2 regions of the Massilia hydrophila genome follow, and region 2 is predicted to be linked to the other one. Evidence: predicted binding sites of a transcription regulator. Region 2 holds the regulator's gene; the other holds the start of a gene.
What was found. The regulator sigma-54, encoded in region 2, starts transcription at its own class of promoters, with help from an activator protein. The targets are predictions, from matches to a motif close to TGGCANGNAANCTGCTTT.
Positions count from the first base shown of each region.

Region 1 (4,157 bases), on a different contig from region 2:
GTCGGGTTAGGATTCGATGTTTGTCATTTTTGTCATTCAACCGCATTACTCATTCAGTACATAGAAAAGAAGGGAAGCCAGCATGAAAATCCATGAGTACCAGGGCAAAGAAATTCTCCGAAAATTCGGAGTGACCGTTCCGCGCGGTATTCCGTGCATGAGCGTGGAAGAAGCGGTCAAGGCCGCTGAAGAGCTGGGCGGCCCGGTCTGGGTCGTCAAGGCGCAGATCCACGCCGGCGGCCGCGGTAAAGGTGGCGGTGTCAAGGTTGCCAAGTCGCTGGAACAGGTCAAGGAATACGCCGACCAGATCATGGGCATGCAGCTGATCACGCACCAGACCAGCCCGGAAGGCCAGAAAGTGCGCCGCCTGCTGATCGAAGAAGGCGCCGACATCAAGAAGGAACTGTACGTCTCGCTGGTCACCGACCGCGTCACCCAGAAAGTCGTGCTGATGGCCTCGTCGGAAGGCGGCATGGACATCGAGGAAGTCGCGCACAGCAACCCGGAAAAGATCCACAACGTCGTGATCGAGCCGTCGATCGGCCTGACCGATGAGCAAGCTGACGACATCGCCCGCAAGATCGGCGTGCCGGAAGCGTCGATCGTCGATGCCCGCACCAACCTGCAAGGCCTGTACAAAGCCTACTGGGAAACCGACGCATCGCTGGCCGAAATCAACCCGCTGATCCTGACCGGCTCGGGTAAGGTCATTGCGCTGGACGCCAAGTTCAACTTCGACTCGAACGCCCTGTTCCGTCACCCGGAAATCGTCGCCTACCGCGACCTGGACGAAGAAGATCCGGCTGAAGTCGAAGCATCGAAGTTCGACCTGGCCTACATTTCGCTCGACGGCAACATCGGCTGCCTGGTGAACGGCGCCGGCCTGGCCATGGCCACCATGGACACCATCAAGCTGTTCGGCGGCGAGCCGGCCAACTTCCTGGACGTGGGCGGCGGTGCAACCGCAGAAAAGGTTACCGAAGCATTCAAGATCATGCTGAAGAACCCGGGCCTGAAAGCCATCCTGGTCAACATCTTCGGCGGCATCATGCGCTGCGACGTGATCGCCGAAGGCGTGATCACCGCATCGAAGGCCGTGTCGCTGCAGGTGCCGCTGGTCGTGCGCATGAAGGGCACCAACGAAGACCTGGGCAAGAAGATGCTGGCCGATTCGGGCCTGCCGATCATCTCCGCCGACACCATGGAAGACGCAGCGAAGCAGGTCGTTGCCGCTGCCGCTGGCCAAGCCTAATTCGCGAAGGAAATAAAAATGTCGATTCTGATTAACAAAGACACCAAAGTCATCACCCAAGGTATCACCGGCAAGACCGGCCAGTTCCACACCCGCATGTGCCGCGACTACGCGAACGGCCGTGAAGCCTTCGTGGCAGGCGTGAACCCGAAGAAAGCCGGCGAAGATTTCGAAGGCATCCCGATCTACGCATCGGTCAAGGAAGCCAAGTCGGAAACCGGCGCCACCGTGTCGGTCATCTACGTTCCGCCGGCAGGCGCAGCCGCCGCGATCTGGGAAGCCGTCGAAGCTGAACTCGACCTGGCAATCTGCATCACTGAAGGCATCCCTGTCCGTGACATGATGGAAGTCAAGGACCGTATGGCCAAGGCCGGTTCGAAGACCCTGCTGCTGGGCCCGAACTGCCCAGGCCTGATTACCCCGGACGAGATCAAGATCGGCATCATGCCGGGTCACATCCACAAGAAGGGCCGCATCGGTGTCGTGTCGCGCTCGGGCACCCTGACCTATGAAGCAGTCGGCCAGCTGACCGCGCTGGGCCTGGGCCAGTCGTCGGCAGTCGGCATCGGCGGCGACCCGATCAACGGCCTGAAGCACATCGACGTGATGCGCATGTTCAACGACGATCCGGACACCGACGCCGTCATCATGATCGGCGAGATCGGCGGCCCGGACGAGGCGAACGCTGCTCAGTGGATCAAGGACAACATGAAGAAGCCGGTCGTCGGCTTCATCGCTGGCGTCACCGCGCCTCCGGGCAAGCGCATGGGCCACGCCGGCGCGCTGATCTCGGGCGGCGCCGATACCGCGCAAGCCAAGCTGGAAATCATGGAAGCCTGCGGCATCACCGTTACCAAGAACCCGTCGGAAATGGCTCGCCTGCTGAAGGCCATGCTGTAATCCTGACCAGTTGGTAAAACAAAGGGGAGCGCGAGCTCCCCTTTTTTTCGTCTCCGGCATCACGCGCTGCTCCCACGCAGGTCAACCGGGCTGGCATGCCAGCCATGCCCCAGGCATGACAAATTGCGGCACAGAAAGTGTTCGATAACAAAATTTGTCCGGCATCTATGACAAATTTTGTCACAGCTCAAGCCAAAACCTGGCTAAACAGGCCGTTTCGTTAGCTCGTCGCTAATAAAATCGGGGTATTTAGGGCTGGCACACCGATTGCATATAGTAATGCGTGGCAACAAGCAGTAACCCAATTACCTGAAACACCACCCTGGAGAGAAAAATGAACATCAAGCAAATGCAAACCAAAAAAGCTGAAGGCGGTTTCACCCTGATCGAACTGATGATCGTCGTCGCGATCATCGGTATCCTGGCTGCCGTGGCGATCCCGGCTTACCAGAACTACGTCGCCAAGTCGAAATTCGCTGCTGCGCTGGGTGAAGTCTCGGCAGGCAAGACCGGCTTCGACGTGAAGCTGAACCAGGGCGAAGAAATCGACGCACCGGAAGACGCCGGCCTGGCCGCTGCTGACAAGCCGACCGCCAACTGCACCTTCGGCGCCAGCAGCACCACGCTGACCTGCGAAGTGATGGACGGCCCGGCCAAGGTCAAGGGCAAGGTCATCACCCTGACCCGTGACGACAACGGCGCCTGGGCTTGCACCACCGACGTGCTTGCTGCAGACCAGAGCGATGTGATCGGCTCGGAAGGCACCTGCAAAGCAGAAGGCTAATACCGACATGACGTAGCCGGCAACGGCTACCCAACAAAAAACCCGGGATCTCCCGGGTTTTTTGTTTTCTACCTTACTGCTTCAGGTAGCGGTCCAGCCAGTTGACCACCGTATGGTGCCACTGCACCGAGTTCGCCGGTTTCAGCACCCAGTGGTTCTCGTCCGGGAACACCAGCAGCTGGCTGTCGATGCCCTTGCGCTGCAGGGCGGTAAACGTGCCCAGCGCCTGCGCGGTCGGAATGCGGAAGTCCAGGTCGCCCTGGATCACCAGCATCGGCGTCTTCCACTTGTTCACGTGGTGGACCGGGTTGAACTTCTCATGCTTGTCCGGCACCGAGAAATACGGGCCGCCGTTTTCCCAGTCGGTGAACCACTGTTCCTCGGTCGAGTAAGCCATGCCGCGCGAATCGAACACGCCGTCGTGGTTCACCAGGCAGCGGAAGCCGTCGTTCCAGTTCCCCGCGATCCAGTTCATCATGTAGCCGCCATAGGAGGCGCCAAGCGCGCAGCTGCGGCCGCGGTCGAGCCAGGGGAACTTCTTCACCGCCGCGTCCAGGCCCTTTTTCAAATCCTCGAGCGGCTTGCCGCCCCAGTCGCCGCTGATCGAATCGGTGAACTTCTGGCCATAGCCGGTGGAGCCGTGGAAGTCGATGAACACGGTGGCGTAGCCCGCGCCGGCATACACCTGCGGATTCCAGCGGTAGCTCCAGCCATTGCCGAAGCTGCCTTGCGGACCGCCGTGCACCAGGAAGGCGACCGGGTATTTCTTGCCCGGCTCGGCGTTCCAGGGCTGCATCACGTGGCCATACACGGTATCGCCGTTTGCACCCTTGAAGCTGAACTGCTCGTAGCGGCCCCAGCGCACATCCGCCAGGCGCTCGGCATTCAGCTCCGTCAGCTGGACCGGCGCGCCGCCCAGTTTCATCGCGAACAGCTGGGCGCCGGACGCCAGGTTGGCCTGGGTGTAGGCGAGCGTGTCGCCGCGCAGGTCGAAGGCGCCGACCGCGCCCTTGTCGGTGAGCGCGCTGACCTTGCCGCTGGCGACGTCAATCGAGAACAGGCGGTGCTGGCCCAGGTCTTCGGCGTCGACGACCAGCGCCTTGCCGTCGGCGCGCCATTGCAGGCTGCCGGCCGAGCGGTCCCAGTCGGCCGCCAGCTTGCGCTTCGCGCCGGTGGCCACGTCCATCAGCATCACCTGGTAGCGGTCGGCCTCGAAGCCAG
Region 1 covers NZ_JAHYBX010000004.1:212,683-216,839, forward strand. Annotated here, with positions in the region: gene LE190_RS12875 (DUF2889 domain-containing protein) at 1-10, shown strand, start outside; gene sucC (ADP-forming succinate--CoA ligase subunit beta) at 83-1,252, shown strand; gene sucD (succinate--CoA ligase subunit alpha) at 1,271-2,152, shown strand; gene LE190_RS12890 (pilin) at 2,487-2,936, shown strand; gene LE190_RS12895 (S9 family peptidase) at 3,010-4,157, opposite strand, start outside.
Region 1: LE190_RS12890 (pilin) is a predicted target of sigma-54. The motif match lies at 2,409-2,426, and genes of this name have one in related genera.

Region 2 (4,157 bases):
GCGAACGGCGCCGCGAAGTCGCGGATCGCCTGCGGCAGCTGCGCGCCCGGTGTCACTTCCACCAGCGCCATCAGCGCGCCCAGCTCGGCGCCCGGCACGAACACGTCCGCCAGGCCCACGTAGAGCGCATCGGCGGCGCCGATGGTCAGCCCGCTCAAGCCCAGGTACTGGCCGAGCTGGCCCGGCGCATGCGACAGGAAGTGGCTCCCGCCCACGTCCGGGAACAGGCCGATGTTCACCTCGGGCATGGCCATTTTCGTGCGTTCGGTAACGATGCGCAGCCCGCAATCCGGGCCGCCCTGGGCGATGCCCATGCCGCCGCCCATCACCACGCCATCCATCACCGCGATGTACGGCTTCGGATAGAAGTGGATCAGGTGGTTCAGCGCGTATTCCTCGGTGAAGAAATCTTCCAGCAGCGCGCTGCCGCCCATCGGCGTGACGCGCCCCATTTCGTGGAAGAAGCGGATGTCGCCGCCAGCGCACAAGGCCTTCTCGCTGCTGCTGGTGATCACGACCGCCTCGACGCCGGCATCTTCCTTCCATTGCAGCAGGATGGCGCTCAGGGCGCGCACCATGTCGAGCGAGAGCGAGTTCAGGGCTTTCGGGCGGTCCAGCGTAATGACGCCGGTGCGGTTGGCGACGCGGGTCAGGACGGTGTCGGTCATGATGGGCTTCTGTGGTCGAAAAGACATGTATTCTACAGAAGTACAGCGCCAAACCGAAGCACTGAAAAGTAACAACTGATGATTTGCGGAAAGCAAAAAGGGCGTCCCTCCGACGCCCTTGCGATTGGTGGCTACGGCCCGTCTTTACGCGGCGGCAGCTTCTCCGTTGTCCGGAAGGCGCTTGTGCGCCACGTGGCTATGGTCTTGCAACATGGATTTGTGTTTCAGAACCTGTCGGTCCAGCCTGTCCATCAGCGTATCGATCGCCGCATACAGGTCTTGCGCGGCGCTGGCCACATGCAAAATCTTGCCCGACACCTGGAGGTTGATCTCGGCTTTCTGCCTTTTTTCTTTTTCAGTGAGATTATCGATGGCGAGGAACACGTGGGTGTCGATCACGTGATCGAAATGGCGGGTGATGCGCTCGAGCTTATTCTGAACGTATTCACGGATGGCGGGGGTGACTTCGAGATGGTGGCCGCTGATTGTGAGGTTCATACACACTCCTTTGGAAAGGTGCCCCGCCCGCGCCACAAGGTGGGAGTGGGCAGGTGCTTTACAGGGATTTGCGGAGGCTGACGGGCGGAATCTTGAGCGCTTCACGGTATTTGGCGACCGTCCTGCGCGCAATGACCATACCTTGTTCCCCGAGCATCTCCGCGATCTTGCTGTCGGAAAGAGGATTCCTAGGGTCTTCTGCTCCTGTCAATTGCGCAATGAGTGCGCGGATCGCCGTCGAGGAGGCTTCTCCCCCCGCTTCGGTGGCGACGTGGCTTCCGAAGAAGTACTTCAGCTCGAACATGCCGTGCGGGGTCAGCATGTATTTCTGCGTGGTTACACGCGAGATCGTGCTCTCGTGTAGGCCTAGTGTATCAGCTATCTCACGCAAAACAAGAGGGCGCATGGCAACCGCGCCGTGGCTGAAAAAGTTGCGCTGGCGCTCGACGATCGCCTCGGCAACCCGCAGGATCGTGTCGAAGCGCTGGCGCATGTTCTTGATCAGCCACTTCGCTTCCTGCAGCTGCGCGCCCATCTGGCTTTCGCTCTTGCCCTGCTTGAGCAGGCTGGCGTACAGGTTGTTCACGCGCAGCTTGGGCATCACGTCCGGGTTGAGCGACACCGCCCAGCCGCTCTTGGCGCGGCGCACGATCACGTCAGGCACCACGAAGTCCGACACGCTCGAGGCGAAGGCCGCGCCCGGGTGCGGGTTGCACTGGCGGACCACGGCCTGCACTTCGCGCAGGTCTTCGTCGTCGCAGTCGAGCGCCTTTTTCAGCTTGGTGTATTCGCGCTGGGCGAACCAGCTCAGGTAGCCTTCGACGATGGTCAGCGCCAGGCGCCGCGTCACCAGCGGCACGCCCGGCATGCGGCGCAGCTGCAGCGCCAGGCATTCGGCCGCGCTGCGCGCGCCCACGCCCACCGGGTCCAGGCTCTGCACCAGCGCCAGCGCGCAGCGCAGCTCGTCCATCTCGATCTCGAGCTCGGCCGGCAGGCGCGCATGGATCTCGTCGAGCGGCTCTTCCAGGTAGCCGTTGTCGTCGAGCGCGTCGATCACCAGCTCGGCCAGCGCGCGGTCGCGCAGGCTGCAGCCGGTCAGGCGGATCTGCTCGGCCAGGTGCTGGCGCAGCGAAATGCCCTCGGCTTCCAGCTGCGGGCGGCCGTCCTCGTCGTCGCCGCTGCGTGCGCCGCCGCCTTCGCCGCCCCAGTCGCTCTCGCCCTCCCTGCCGTCGTCGCGCTCGCCATCGGCGGCGCCGTCCTCGAACCCCTCGCCTTCCTTCGGCGCGCCGGCATCAAGCGCTTCCTGGCCCGGCTGCGGCGCCTCGCCGCTGGCCGGCGCGCTGTTGATGGCGCCGTCGGCCAGCAGCCGCACCGAGCGGTCGAGCGGATCGTCGAGCCGCTCCAGCAAGGGATTGTCATGCAGGATCTGCTCGATCTCCTGGTGCAGTTCGAGCGTGGACAGTTGCAGCAGCCGGATCGACTGCTGCAGTTGCGGCGTGAGCGCCAGGTGCTGCGAGGTGCGAAGCTGGAGGGACTGTTTCATGCAGGAGGCGTTCGTGGCTACATGCGGAAGTGCTCGCCCAGGTAGACGCGGCGCACCGATTCGTCGGCGATGATGTCGTCAGGGCGGCCCGAGGCCAGCACCGCGCCCTGGTTGATGATGTAGGCGCGGTCGCAGATGCCGAGCGTCTCGCGCACGTTGTGGTCGGTGATCAGGACCCCGATGTTGCGCTCCTTCAGGAAGCGCACGATGCGCTGGATCTCGATCACGGCGATCGGGTCGACCCCGGCGAAGGGTTCGTCCAGCAGCACGAAGCGCGGGTTGGTGGCCAGGGCGCGCGCGATCTCCACGCGGCGCCGCTCGCCACCGGACAGCGACAGCGCCGGGTTCTCGCGCAGCTTCTCGATCTGCAGTTCGGCCAGCAGGGTGTCGAGCCGTTCGTTGATCTCGTTCTTCGACAGCGCCTTGCCGTTGGCGTCGTGCTGCAGCTCGAGCACGGCGCGGATGTTGTCCTCGACCGTGAGCTTGCGGAACACCGAGGCTTCCTGCGGCAGGTAGGACAGGCCCAGCACCGCGCGCCGGTGGATCGGCAGGCTGGAAATGTCGGTACCGTTGATGTCGATGGTGCCGGCATCCGACGGCACCAGGCCGACGATCATGTAGAAGGACGTGGTCTTGCCGGCGCCGTTCGGACCGAGCAGGCCGACCACCTCGCCGCAGTCGACCTGCAGCGAGACGTCGCGCACCACCAGGCGCTTGCCATAACTCTTCTGCAGGCCCTTGACGATCAGCGTGCTGCAAGCCGCGGATGCTGCCGTCATTGCTTGGCACCCTCGGCAGGTGCCGCGGCCGGGTTGCGGCGCGGCGCGATGATCAGGGTGCCGCGTCCGCCGCCGACCTTGCTGGCGCCGCTGACGTCGTTGCGCACCTGCGCCACCTGCTTGCGGTTGTCGTAGGAAATGAAGGGGCCGCGGATCTCGTTGCTCATGCGGCCGTTCTCCAGTTCGCGCACTTCGGCATTCGCGAACAGCTTCACCAGTTCGGCGCGGTCATCGTATTCGATGCGCTGGGCCTGGCCTTCGACCCACAGGTCGGGACCGCCGTCGCGCTTCTGGCGGAAGGTGGCGGTCTTGCCGTTGTTGGCGGTGAGGGTCACGCTCATGTAGCCTTCCGGCGTTTCCTTCATCAATGCGCGGTCCGACTTGAGCACCAGGGTGCCGCGCGTGATCACCACGTTGCCGGTGAGGATGCGGGTCTGGGTGACCTCGTCCACGTCGAGCGTGTCGAAGGTGATCACGGCCTGCTTGAGCGAATCCGCGCGCTCGGCCGAGGCGCCGAAGGCGGCCAGGCCGAGGAAGACGGCGACGAAGAGTTTTTTCATGTTGCTGGTCCTGGGTTAACCGCGCAGTGCTGCTAGCGCGCGCGGGGCGGATAGACGATCTGGCCACGGCTGGCCAGGTGCAGCTTCTGGGTTGCGTTGTTGGCCTCCA
Region 2 covers NZ_JAHYBX010000002.1:501,882-506,038, reverse strand. Annotated here, with positions in the region: gene LE190_RS09440 (enoyl-CoA hydratase/isomerase family protein) at 1-668, opposite strand, end outside; gene hpf (ribosome hibernation-promoting factor, HPF/YfiA family) at 813-1,166, opposite strand; gene LE190_RS09430 (RNA polymerase factor sigma-54) at 1,225-2,709, opposite strand; gene lptB (LPS export ABC transporter ATP-binding protein) at 2,727-3,488, opposite strand; gene lptA (lipopolysaccharide transport periplasmic protein LptA) at 3,485-4,048, opposite strand; gene lptC (LPS export ABC transporter periplasmic protein LptC) at 4,081-4,157, opposite strand, start outside.